DNA from 2 places in the Streptomyces sp. NBC_00344 genome. Region 2 is predicted to be linked to the other one. Evidence: riboswitches for the same ligand, from Rfam matches in the RefSeq annotation. Region 2 holds a riboswitch; the other holds the start of a gene.

Region 1 (6,381 bases), 4.2 Mb from region 2:
CTCGACGACGCGGGAATCGCCATCCCGGACGAGCAGGAGGACGAGGTGGAGAAGTTCCGTGAGTTCCTCGACCAGATCTCACCGGAGGACTTCGGGACCAACAGCCAGTGACGCTCCGGCCGGGGTAGTCAGCGCATCCGGCAAGCCGTTCCCCACCGGGGTTCGCGGCAAACCACTCTCAGGGTGATTATCACTCGGCGTGCCGAGTGTGGCGATCGTTGACGCACCCCGAGTGACTGCCTACCTTCGAGAAGGCAGGTCAAGGACGGAGGTCGGCGTGAGAAGCACCGGCGACAGCACGGCAGGGGGCGCCCCCGGGCGGAGCCTGGGGGAGAGCGGGCCGTATCCGCTTCACGGCTCAGCAGCCGAACCCACGACCGACACCGTCGGCTACCGGGGGCCGACGGCGTGTGCCGCCGCGGGCATCACCTACCGGCAGCTCGACTACTGGGCGCGCACCGGACTGGTCGAGCCGAGCGTGCGTCCTGCGCACGGCTCCGGCAGCCAGCGCCTCTACAGCTTCAAGGACGTGGTCGTCCTCAAGGTCGTGAAGCGGTTCCTGGACACCGGTGTGGCCCTGCAGAACATCCGCACCGCGGTACAGCACCTCCAGGACCGTGATGCGGGGGACCTCGACCGGGTGACGCTGATGAGCGACGGTGCGACCGTCTACGAGTGCACCTCGCCCGATGAAGTGGTCGGACTGCTCCAGGGCGGCCAGGGGATCTTCGGGATCGCCGTCGGAGTGGTGCTCAGCGACGTGCAGGCCGCCCTGTCCCAGCTGCACGGCGAACGCATCGACACCGGCGAGACCCTCATCGGGCACAACCCCGAGGACGAACTGGCCAGGAGACGCAACCGGGCCGTCTGAGCCGCCCAGCTGCGCCGTGGCCCGATTGTCAGTGCGGTAGGGCAGCATCTGATGGTGTGAGAGCCGTTCCGACCATCCTGCATCTGGACATGGATGCCTTCTTCGCCGCCGCGGAGCAGGCGTCCAAGCCGAGCCTGCGCGGGAAACCGGTGGTCGTCGGCGGTCTCGGGCCCCGCGGGGTCGTCTCCACCGCCTCCTACGAGGCACGGCGCTTCGGTGTCCATTCCGCGATGCCGATGGCCCAGGCCCGGCGGCTCTGCCCGAACGCGGCCTATCTGGTGCCCCGCTTCGCCCTGTACCGGGACGTGAGCAACCAGGTGATGGAGCTGCTGGGGCGGCTCTCCCCGCTGATCGAACCGCTGAGCCTCGACGAGGCCTTCGTCGACCTGGAAGCGGGGGGCGCGGCCGACGACACGGCATCGGCGCGGCGGGTCGGTGAGCAGCTGCGGCGGGACATCCTGACGGTCACCGGGCTCAGCGGGTCGGTCGGGCTGGCGGGCTCCAAAATGCTGGCCAAGATCGGCTCCGAGCGGGCCAAGCCGGACGGCCTGGTGCTCATCGAACCGGGCACGGAGCGCGAGCTGCTGGCCCCGCTCACGGTGCGGACGCTGCCGGGCGTCGGTCCCGCCACCGGAGAACATCTGCGGAGGGCCGGGATGACGACGGTCTCCCACCTCGCGGAAGCAGGCGAGGACGAACTGGTGCGCCTGCTCGGCAAGGCGCACGGCGGGTCCCTGTACCGGATGGCGATCGGGTACGACGACCGCCCCGTGGTCGCCGAGCGGGACACCAAGTCGGTCTCTGTGGAGGACACCTTCGACGTCGACCTGCATGACCGGGTCAGGGTGCGCCACGAGGTGGGGCGGCTCGCCGACCGGTGCGTGGAGCGGCTGCGCGCCGCCGGACGGTCCGGAAGGACCGTCGTACTCAAAGTCCGGAGATATGACTTCTCAACCCTGACGCGCTCGGAGACCCTTCGCGGCCCGACCGACGATCCTGCAGTCGTGCGGGAGGCCGCTGCGCGGCTGCTGGAGCCGGTGGACACCACCGGAGGGGTCAGGCTGCTCGGGGTGGGGGTCACCGGGCTCGCCGACTTCACCCAGGAGGATCTGTTCGCCCAGGCGGCGACCGAGCGCGCCGCCGGACGGGAGCACGATGCGGATGCGGACTCTGCCGGCCCCGCCGACGTGCCGGACCTGGAGCCCGATCCGCCCACCCGGCGCCGTTGGCTCGCCGGGCATGATGTGCGCCACAGCGAGTACGGAGCCGGGTGGGTGCAGGGGAGCGGTGTGGGGCGGGTGACGGTGCGCTTCGAGGAGCCGGGCTCGTCCGCGCCCGGCCGGGTCCGGACCTTCGGCGTGGACGATCCCGATCTGGAGCCGTCCGACCCCTTGCCTCTGGTACAGGCACCGCCGGTACACGCAGCAGCGCAGCCCGCGCCCGCGGAGGATCAGCTCTCGTCGCCGGCCAGCCGGCCGAAGTCCCGGTCGGGGGGCGGCGGAGAAGCCGGCGCCGATACATCGAGTCCGTAGTGGTGACAGAGCTGGAGTTCCTGCTCGGGGGACAGGTGGCGGCCGACTCCGAAGTCCGGAGCGTCCTTGATCAGAGACCGGTCGAAAGGCACCCGAAGCGCTTCCTGCACCATTTCGCTGGGAGCCAGCGGGACGAAGGCGTCCCGGCTGAACAGGCCGGTGCGGACTGCGGCCCACTCCGGCACTCCGGTGGCGTCATCGAGGTAGACCTCGTCCACCGTGCCTATCTTGTCGCCGTTGCGGTCGAACGCCTTGCGGCCTATCAGGTTGCGCGGATCGATGTCGGTCTGCACGGTCCCTCCAACTGGTCGCAACTGCTGCGTACCCCTACAGAAGTGCAGATCCGGGGCTTCGGCCACTCGAGCGTGCCGCGATCTGCCGCGCTGGTAGGCTGGCTAGCGGCTACTGACCCCACGCGGGAGAGTCCCCGGAGGAAGTCTCCGCGGGCGCCGAAGGAGCAAATCCTCCCCGGAATCTCTCAGGCACACGTACCGCGCGGACGAGGTCACTCTGGAAAGCAGGGCGGGCACCGGGCGGGTACGGCCGGGACCCTTCCTCACCGACGGTGAAAATCGGCGCCTCGCAGCACGGGCCGGTGAAACTCTCAGGTTGAGATGACAGAGGGGGAGGCCGTCCGGGTACCCGTGCCGTGGTACCTCTCGCAGGTCGCATCGACCAGGAGGCCTCCCAACATGACCGCCGACCGCATTCCGCTCTCCCGGCTCGAGCGTGGCATCCCCTTCGAACAACGCCATATCGGACCCGACGCCGGGGCCCAGGCCAAGATGCTGGCCCACGTCGGCTACGGCTCGCTGGACGAACTCACAGCCGCGGCGGTGCCCGAAGTGATCAAGAGCGCGGAGGCGCTGCGGCTGCCCGAGGCCCGCACCGAGGCCGAGGTGCTCGCCGAGCTGCGCTCGCTCGCCGACCGCAACCGGGTGCTCGCACCGATGATCGGCCTCGGCTACTACGGCACCTTCACCCCTCCGGTCATCCTGCGCAACGTCATGGAGAACCCGGCCTGGTACACCGCCTACACGCCGTACCAGCCGGAGATCTCGCAGGGCCGGCTCGAGGCGCTGCTCAACTTCCAGACGGTGGTCGCCGACCTGACCGGGCTGCCCACATCCGGTGCCTCCCTGCTTGACGAGGGCACGGCGGCGGCCGAGGCGATGTCGCTCGCACGCCGGGTCGGCAAGGTCAAGAACGGTGTCTTCCTGGTCGACGCCGACGCGCTGCCGCAGACCCTGGCCGTGATCGAGACCCGCGCCGAACCGGCCGGGGTCGAGGTCGTTGTCGCCGACCTGAGCGACGGCATCCCGGCTGAGGTTGCCGAGCGCGGTGTCTTCGGTGTTCTGCTGCAGTACCCGGGGGCCTCCGGCCGCGTACAGAACATCAAGCCCGTCATCGAGCAGGCGCAGCGGCTCGGCGCGATCGTCACCGTCGCTGCCGATCTCCTCGCGCTGACCCTGCTCACCTCGCCCGGCGAGCTGGGGGCCGACATCGCCGTGGGCACCACCCAGCGCTTCGGTGTACCGATGGGCTTCGGCGGCCCGCACGCCGGGTTCATGGCGGTGCGCGAGAAGTTCGCGCGAAATCTGCCGGGCCGGCTGGTGGGTGTCTCCGTGGACGCCGACGGCAACAAGGCGTACCGGCTGGCGCTCCAGACCCGTGAGCAGCACATCCGCCGGGAGAAGGCCACCAGCAACATCTGTACGGCGCAGGTGCTCCTCGCCGTGATGGCAGGGATGTACGCGGTCTACCACGGTCCCGACGGTCTCCGCGAGATCGCCCGCCGGACCCACCGCTACGCGGCGATCCTCGCCGGGGGGCTCCGCGCCGCCGGCGTCGATGTCGTGCACGGCGAGTACTTCGACACCCTGACCGTACGGACCGGCGGGAAGGCCGACCAGGTCGTCGCCGCGGCCCGTGAGGGCGGTGTCAACCTGTACCGCGTGGACGCCGACCTGGTCTCGGTCTCCTGCGACGAGACCACGACACGCGTCCAGCTGGCTGCCGTCTGGTCCGCCTTCGGAGCGGACGGCGACGTCGAGGCGCTCGACGAGCGGACTGCAGACGCGCTGCCCGCGGAACTGCTGCGCCGGGACACCGTCCTCACCCACCCGGTCTTTCACCAGCACCGCTCGGAAACCGCCATGCTGCGCTATCTGCGCAAGCTCGCGGACCGGGACTACGCGCTGGACCGCGGCATGATCCCGCTCGGCTCCTGCACGATGAAGCTGAACGCGACCACCGAGATGGAGCCCGTCACCTGGCCCGAGTTCGGCGCGATGCACCCGTTCGCACCGGTCGACCAGGCACAGGGCTACCTGACGCTCATCCACGAGCTGGAGGAGCGGCTCGCCGAGGTGACCGGATACGACAAGGTCTCGCTGCAGCCCAACGCGGGCTCACAGGGCGAGCTCGCCGGTCTTCTCGCCGTACGCGCCTACCACCGGGCCAACGGCGACACAGGACGCACCGTCTGTCTCATCCCGTCGTCGGCGCACGGCACCAACGCCGCCAGCGCGGTGATGGCCGGCATGAAGGTCGTGGTCGTCAGGACCCGCGAGGACGGCGACGTCGACGTCGAGGACCTGCACGCCAAGATCGCGCAGCATGCGGACGAGCTGGCCGTCCTGATGGTCACCTACCCCTCGACGCACGGTGTCTTCGAGGAGCACATCACCGACATCTGCGCCGCGGTGCACGACGCCGGAGGCCAGGTCTACGTCGACGGTGCCAACCTCAACGCGCTGGTGGGTCTGGCCAAGCCGGGCAAGTTCGGCTCGGACGTGTCGCACCTCAATCTGCACAAGACCTTCTGCATTCCGCACGGCGGTGGTGGCCCGGGCGTCGGTCCCGTCGGCGTGCGCGCGCACCTGGCGCCGTATCTGCCGAACCACCCGCTCCAGCCGTCCGCGGGCCCCGAGACCGGCATCGGTCCGATCTCGGCCGCGCCGTGGGGCTCCGCGGGCATACTGCCGATCTCCTGGGCGTACGTGCGGCTCATGGGCGGCGACGGCCTCAAGCGGGCGACCCAGGTGGCCGTGCTGGCTGCCAACTACATCGCCAAGCGTCTGGAGCCGCACTACCCGGTGCTCTACACCGGGCCGAACGGCCTGGTCGCACACGAGTGCATCGTGGATCTGCGGCCGCTCACCAAGTCGACCGGGGTGAGCGTCGACGACATCGCCAAGCGCCTCATCGACTACGGCTTCCACGCCCCGACCATGTCGTTCCCGGTGGCCGGCACGCTGATGATCGAACCGACCGAGAGCGAGGACCTCACCGAGCTCGACCGGTTCTGCGACACGATGATCGCGATCCGCGGCGAGATCGAGAAGGTCGCTTCGGGTGAGTGGGCGGCGGAGGACAACCCGCTGGCCAACGCCCCGCACACCGCTGCCGCGCTCGGCGGTGACTGGACGCACTCCTACAGCCGTGAGGAGGCGGTCTTCCCCGCCGGGGTGTCGCCCGCCGACAAGTACTGGCCGCCGGTGCGCCGTATCGACGGGGCGTTCGGAGACCGTAATCTCGTCTGCTCCTGCCCGCCGCTGGACGCGTACGACGCCTGACGCACATGCGGGAGGGCCGGTTCGGGGATGTCTCCCGGGCCGGCCCTTCGTCGTCTCCGGCAGCCTCGGTGCTGCCGGATGGGTGCTCAGCGGTTGTCGGGTGCCGTCCGTGCGGGCGGTGCCGCTCCGGGGGCGCCCGTCAGGCGGCGGTCGCGAGCCCCGCGGTCAGCGGGCGGTGCGGAGCGATGATCTGCCCGTCCGGCAGCAGCTCGCCGGTGTCCTCGAAGACGAGGACGCCATTGCACAGCAGGCTCCAGCCCTGCTCGGGGTGGTGCGCCACGAGGACCGCGGCCTCCCGGTCGGCGGAGTCGGCTGACGGGCAGGATGGCTGGTGCTGGCACATGGATGCGTTCTTTCGCTGCGTTGTGGTGAGTGTCCTGCGGCTCGATGTCGATGTCAT
Region 2 (6,381 bases):
CCAGCGCCGGTGTACCGATGCGCAGGCCCGACGTCACCATCGGGGGCCGCGGGTCGTTCGGGACCGCGTTGCGGTTGACCGTGATACCGACCTCGTGGAGACGGTCCTCGGCCTGCTGGCCGTCCAGCTCGGAGTTGCGCAGGTCGACGAGGACCAGGTGCACATCCGTGCCGCCGGAGAGTACCGAGACACCGTGCTCGGTGACATCGTCCTGCACCAGGCGCTCGGCCAGGATGCGGGCGCCCTCCAGGGTGCGCTGCTGACGGTCCTTGAAGTCGTCGGTCGCCGCGACCTTGAAGGAGACCGCCTTGGCCGCGATCACGTGCTCCAGCGGGCCGCCCTGCTGGCCGGGGAAGACCGCGGAGTTGATCTTCTTGGCGAGCTCGGCTGTGGAAAGAATCACGCCACCGCGCGGGCCGCCGAGGGTCTTGTGCGTGGTGGTGGTGACGACGTGCGCGTGCGGCACGGGGGAGGGGTGAAGACCCGCCGCCACCAGGCCGGCGAAGTGCGCCATGTCGACCATCAGATACGCGCCGACCTCGTCGGCGATCTTCCGGAACGCGGCGAAGTCCAGCTGGCGCGGATACGCCGACCAGCCGGCCACGATCAGCTTCGGCTGGGACTCCTTGGCGAGGCGTGCGACCTCGGCCATGTCGACCTGGCCGGTCTGCTCGTCGACGTGGTACGCGACCACGTTGTAGAGCTTGCCGGAGAAGTTGATCTTCATGCCGTGGGTCAGGTGCCCGCCGTGGGCGAGGTTCAGGCCCATGATCGTGTCACCGGGCTTGAGCAGCGCGAACATCGCGGCCGCGTTGGCCTGGGCGCCCGAGTGCGGCTGCACGTTGGCGTGCTCGGCGCCGAACAGCGCCTTCACCCGGTCGATCGCGATCTGTTCGATGACGTCGACGTGCTCGCAGCCGCCGTAGTAGCGGCGGCCGGGGTAGCCCTCGGCGTACTTGTTGGTCAGGACCGAGCCCTGCGCCTCCATGACGGCGACCGGAGCGAAGTTCTCCGAGGCGATCATTTCGAGGGTGGACTGCTGACGGTCGAGCTCGGCGTCGACGGCGGCGGCGACGTCCGGGTCGAGCTCGTGGAGGGAGGAGTTCAGAAGCGACATCAAAGAATCCCTAGTTGCCGGCGGAGAGAGCGTCGTACTCGTCGGCGGTGAGCAGATCGTCCGGCTCGCCGGTGACGCGCACCTTGAACAGCCAACCGCCCTCGAAGGGAGCGGTGTTCACCAGCGACGGGTCGTCGATGACGTCCTGGTTGATCTCGGTGATCTCACCGGACACCGGGGCGTACAGATCGCTGACCGACTTGGTCGACTCCAGCTCACCGCAGGTCTCTCCCGCGGTCACCGTGGAGCCGGCCTCAGGGAGCTGGGCGTAGACGACGTCACCGAGCGCGTTGGCCGCGAACTCCGTGATGCCGACCGTCGAGACGCCGTCCTCGGCGACCGACAGCCACTCGTGCTCCTTGCTGTAACGCAGCTGCTGGGGGTTGCTCATGACCTGATTCTCCTGGATGCGGTGGAGTGCTGGTGAACGGGTGTCTTGAGGATTGAGACGAGGCGGGGGCCGGAGAGCGTGGAGTGGGTCACTTCCGGCGCTTGTAGAAGGGGAGTGCCACGACCTCGTACGGCTCATGCGTACCGCGGATGTCCACGCCCACGCCGGAGGTGCCGGGCTCGGCGTGGGCCGCGTCGACGTAGGCGATGGCGAGGGGCTTGCCGAGAGTGGGCGACGGGGCACCGGATGTGACCTCGCCGATCACCTGGCCGCCGGCCACGACCGGGTAGCCCGCCCGGGGGACGCGGCGGCCCTCGGCGATCAGACCGACGAGCTTGCGCGGAGGGCTGGAGACAGCCCGCTCGGCGGCGGCCTCCAGGGAGGAACGCCCGACGAAGTCGCCCTCCTTCTCGAACTTGACGACCCGGCCGAGCCCGGCGTCGAAGGGGGTCAGAGCGGTGGTCAGCTCGTGCCCGTACAGCGGCATGCCGGCCTCCAGACGCAGGGTGTCGCGGCAGGAGAGGCCGCAGGGCACCAGACCGGCGGGGGCGCCTGCCTCGGTCAGTGCCTGCCACAGCCGGACGGCGTCGGACGGGGCGACGAACAGCTCGAAGCCGTCCTCGCCGGTGTAGCCGGTGCGGGCGATCAGCGCCGGAACGCCGGCCACCGTGCCGGGCAGGCCCGCGTAGTACTTCAGCCCGTCCAGGTCCGCGTCGGTCAGCGACTTCAGGATGCCGGGGGACTCGGGGCCCTGCACGGCGATCAGCGCGTACGCGTCGCGGTCGTCGCGCACCTCGGCATCGAAGCCCGCCGAGCGCTCGGCCAGCGCGTCCAGCACGGTCTGCGCGTTGCCCGCATTGGCCACGACCATGTATTCGGTGTCGTCCAGCCGGTAGACGATCAGGTCGTCGAGGATGCCGCCGTCCTCCCGGCAGATCATCGTGTACCGGGCGCGGCCCGCGCCGACCGTGCCGATGTTGCCGACCAGGGCGTAGTTCAGCAGATCCACGGCGCCCGGTCCGGTGACGGTGATCTCGCCCATGTGGGAGAGGTCGAAGAGTCCGGCGCGGGTCCGTACGGCGTTGTGCTCGTCGCGCTCGCTGGCGTAGCGCAGCGGCATGTCCCAGCCGGCGAAGTCGGTCATCGTCGCGCCGAGCGAACGGTGGGTCGCGTCGAGGGCGGTGAGACGGGGGGCGGTGCTCATATGTGGGGCTCCCAGGGCATGACAGGCGAGGACGATTCCTCCCCATCTGTCATCGGAACCTGAGAGGTTCGCCGGCGCCTCCTGACGGGGCTCGGCTTGCACCTTGGGTGGGGCCGCACGGCGGCGGCCCGCTTTTCAGATCTGCCTCGTCCGCGCGGTACGGGGCCTGAGAGATTACAAGGGAGGGACTTGCTCCTTCGGCGCCCCGGCCGAAGGCCGAGGACTCTCCCGCGCGGATTCGAACGGCCTGTATGGAGTTTGGCGCGCACATCATCGCACGGGAGGGGGAACCGTCGTCGCGCGGCGGGCGGAACCGGCAAATCACCTTGTGCCGCATTACCGTTTCTTTACACTTCTTGGGCAGGGGTTCAACGCCCGACGGGGGGAGCGGTCATGACGGGACAGGGACGGAGCGCGGCCACGGCGACCGGCGGTCCGGGTGCGGTACCGGCCAGGTCCGGGGCCGTGCGGCGGGAGGCCGACGGGCCGCCGCGGCCCACGGTCCGCGATCTGCGCGCGAGGGCCGGGCACAGTCCGCACCGGCTCCGGTTCTCCCCGGGGGACGTGGTCGTGGTGTCCGGTCTGCCGGGCAGCGGAAAGTCCACCCTGTTACGACGCGCGGCCGGCGCGCATCGCATCGACTCGCAGGACGTGCGGGACCGCTGGGAGCGCCGGATGCCCCGGTTCCTGCCCTACTGGAGCTACCGCCCGCTGGTGCGCGCGGCCCACTACGCAGGTCTGTGGCGGGCGTTGAGATCCGGCCGGGACGTGGTGGTGCACGACTGCGGGACCCAGGCCTGGGTACGCGCCCGGCTCGCCGGAGCGGCGCGGCGCCGCGGGGGAGCCCTGCATCTGCTGCTGCTCGACGTCCCTCCAGAGGTGGCGCGGGCGGGCCAGGACGAGCGCGGCCGGGGCGTCTCCGCGTACGCGTTCGCCAGGCACCGGCACGCGGTCGGCCGGCTGGTGCGCGAAGCGGAGCGCGAGCGGCTGCCTGCGGGCTGTGGTTCGGCGGTGCTGCTCGACCGGGAGGCTGCGGGAACCCTGCGCCGGATCGGCTTCGGGGACGGGCCGTGGTCCGGGGAAGGGCAGAGTCACGACCGTCCACAGGGTCGTTAGGGTTCGTTCAGTACACGACAGGTGAGAAGGGGATATCTCGGTGGACATGGCATGGCCGGGCAACGAGCTCGAAGAGGTACTGACGGCCTCGGTCGGTAACCCCGCCGCGGGCGGCCGGCTGATCGAGGTGCTGGGACGCAGCAATCTCTGGGTGCCGCTGCCCAACGGCGGCAGCAACGACAGCCGTGCGCTCGACCTGCCCACGCTCGACATCGAGGGCGGGGCGTACGTCCCCGTCTTCAGCTCCGAGGCACAGTTCCTGCAGTGCGTCGGATCCCATCTCTCCTTCACGGTGGCGCCCGCCGTCGCATTCGCCCGGGGTCTTCCCCCGCAGCTGGGCATAGCCGTGAACCCGGGCGGCGCGATCGGTGTGCCGCTGCCGCCGCCCGCCGTGGCGGAGCTCTGCCGGGCCGGGCGCACGTCCCTGGACGGACCTGCGAGCGGTGGCCGGGTGCGGCTGTTCGAACCGGACTGGCAGGACGACCCGGTCGACTTCCTCTCGGCGGCGGCAGGCGAGTTCGAGCAGATCGGGGCGGTCAGCTCGGCGCGCAGGGCGCTGGCCTCGATCGAGGGCGGGGATCCGGTGCTCTTCGTCGGAGTCGAGTTCTCGGCCTGGGAAGGCGAGGGCCGGGACGCCCCGATGGATGCTCTCGGCCGGGTACTGGGCCGGGTCGAGGTGCGCTGGCCGGTCAATCTGGTCCTGCTGGACGTGGCGCAGGATCCGGTGGCCGACTGGATGCTGGAAAGGGTGCGGCCCTTCTATGTCAGGGACGCGCTGACGCCCTCCTGAGAACTGCCGGGTGCTCCCTGGCGAATCAGCGTGCCGAGCCGGCGGCGCCGCATCGCACGGCGCAGGGGCGCGCATACTGGATGGATTCGGGCGTACACCCCGCGCGGCGAGGTGCCGTGGCTGTCGTCGTGCGCCCGCGGGGATTACGGGTCGGTCCTCAGTGGGTGGTCAAGAGGCCCGCCCGCCTAAGCTGGTGGGATGCGCGGCACGGTCGGCGGAAGAGTCGGCCGGAGGGGACGTCCCCCAGCGACAGCTGAGGGACGGCGGATCGAAGAGGGGCGGTACCCAGTGAGTGCGTCGGGCACGGCGGCGGCCGGGCAGGTGGAGCACATGCTGCGCCAGGTGACCCCCGGGCGGTACGACGCCTACGAGGCGCTGCTGCACGCCCTCGCCGACGGCCACCTCTGGATGCTGCTCTGGCACGGCCAGGCCGGTGCGCCCGACGCGCAGTACGGGAACATGGAGGTCGAAGGGCTCGGTTACGCCCCGTGCGTGACGTCGGCCCAGGAGCTGGCGGTCAGTGGCTGGAACCGATCGCACGAGGTGATCACCGGTCGCGATCTGGCCCGTTCGCTCTATCCGGACCGCTGGGGTATCTGGCTCAACCCGCACACCTCCGGCGGAGGTGTGGGAATCCCCTGGACCGATCTGCGGCGGGTCGCCACCGGCCTCGACCGGATGCCCGCCGGTCCGCTGCGACTGTCCGAACCCGCCATCGACATCCCGCAGTTCTACGCCCTGCTCAGCCAGAACGCCCACCGCACCCCTGCGGTCCGCTCGCTGCGCCGGGTCTGGGTGCAGCCCGCCATCGGCACCCCGTATCTGGCCATCGGTCTGGATCTCTACGACACCGGACAGCAGTCGGTCGACTCCGTGCGGGCGATGATGCAGCAGTCGATCGCCGCGGTGCCCGACGGGCTGCCCGTATCGACCGTCGCGATGTCCGACGAGTACGACCCGGTCGGGATGTGGCTGCGGACGCACACCCGTCCGTTCTACGACCGTGAGGCCCACGGGGCCCCGTCGCCGGCCGCCGGATACGGCTACCCGCCAGTAGGCTGAGCGTCCCGATTCAGGGGCTCATAAGGCCTGTTGGGCGTCATGTCCGCTCTGGCGGGTTGATGTCGAATTTTTCCGCTCAGAGGTTCTTCTCGTCCGGATAACGGAACGCTGTTGCCCGCATCACGGTTGCGCAAACATTCACCGTCAGGTCTGGCGGGTGATCACAACCGCAATGAAGACTCCCCGCTAAAGAGCATCGTCGTGCCCTTGCGCGACGCGTCTACACGCAACTTCCGTCACTTCAGCTCAGTGGCATCACCCGATGCGCTTGATGCACAGCAGCCGCCACCGCGGCAGGTACGGGCCGGCCACCGCCGGCCGGGAGGGGTCAAAGGCACTGTGACCGCACCGATCGAGACCACCGGAGCGACTGCCGAAGCGCAGCCGGAGGCAATACTCACGGGGGCCAAGCAGAGCCAGATCGAGGGCCGTTCGCTCAGCCGGATCGCCTGGACGCGCTTCAAGCGCGACAAGGTGGCCGTCGCGGGCGGCGTCATCGTGATCATGCTGGTCCTGCTTGCCATCCTCTCCAAGCCCATTCAGTGGATATTCGGCCTCGACCCGAACAAGTTCCACCAGGATCTGATCGACCCGGCTCTCCTCAGGCCCAAGGGTGCTTGGGGCGGCATGAGTTGGTCCCATCCGCTCGGCGTCGACCCGCAGTACGGGCGCGATCTGCTGACCCGCATCATCGAGGGGTC

What was found. Region 2 has a riboswitch for glycine ahead of gcvT (glycine cleavage system aminomethyltransferase GcvT). Riboswitches for the same ligand answer to the same signal wherever they lie in the genome.
Region 1: another riboswitch for glycine. It lies ahead of gcvP (aminomethyl-transferring glycine dehydrogenase); the one in region 2 lies ahead of gcvT (glycine cleavage system aminomethyltransferase GcvT).

The regions. Positions count from the first base shown of each region.
Region 1 is NZ_CP107996.1:6,074,163-6,080,543, forward strand. It holds gene OHS16_RS27510 (bifunctional nuclease family protein) at 1-111, shown strand, start outside; gene OHS16_RS27515 (MerR family transcriptional regulator) at 278-871, shown strand; gene OHS16_RS27520 (DNA polymerase IV) at 928-2,403, shown strand; gene OHS16_RS27525 (PRC-barrel domain-containing protein) at 2,322-2,696, opposite strand; glycine riboswitch at 2,810-2,907, shown strand; gene gcvP (aminomethyl-transferring glycine dehydrogenase) at 3,096-5,981, shown strand; gene OHS16_RS27535 (DUF5999 family protein) at 6,121-6,324, opposite strand.
Region 2 is NZ_CP107996.1:1,918,046-1,924,426, reverse strand. It holds gene glyA (serine hydroxymethyltransferase) at 1-1,117, opposite strand, end outside; gene gcvH (glycine cleavage system protein GcvH) at 1,128-1,508, opposite strand; gene gcvT (glycine cleavage system aminomethyltransferase GcvT) at 1,597-2,712, opposite strand; glycine riboswitch at 2,858-2,953, opposite strand; gene OHS16_RS08500 (AAA family ATPase) at 3,106-3,828, shown strand; gene OHS16_RS08495 (enhanced serine sensitivity protein SseB) at 3,875-4,618, shown strand; gene OHS16_RS08490 (enhanced serine sensitivity protein SseB C-terminal domain-containing protein) at 4,907-5,680, shown strand; gene OHS16_RS08485 (ABC transporter permease) at 6,020-6,381, shown strand, end outside.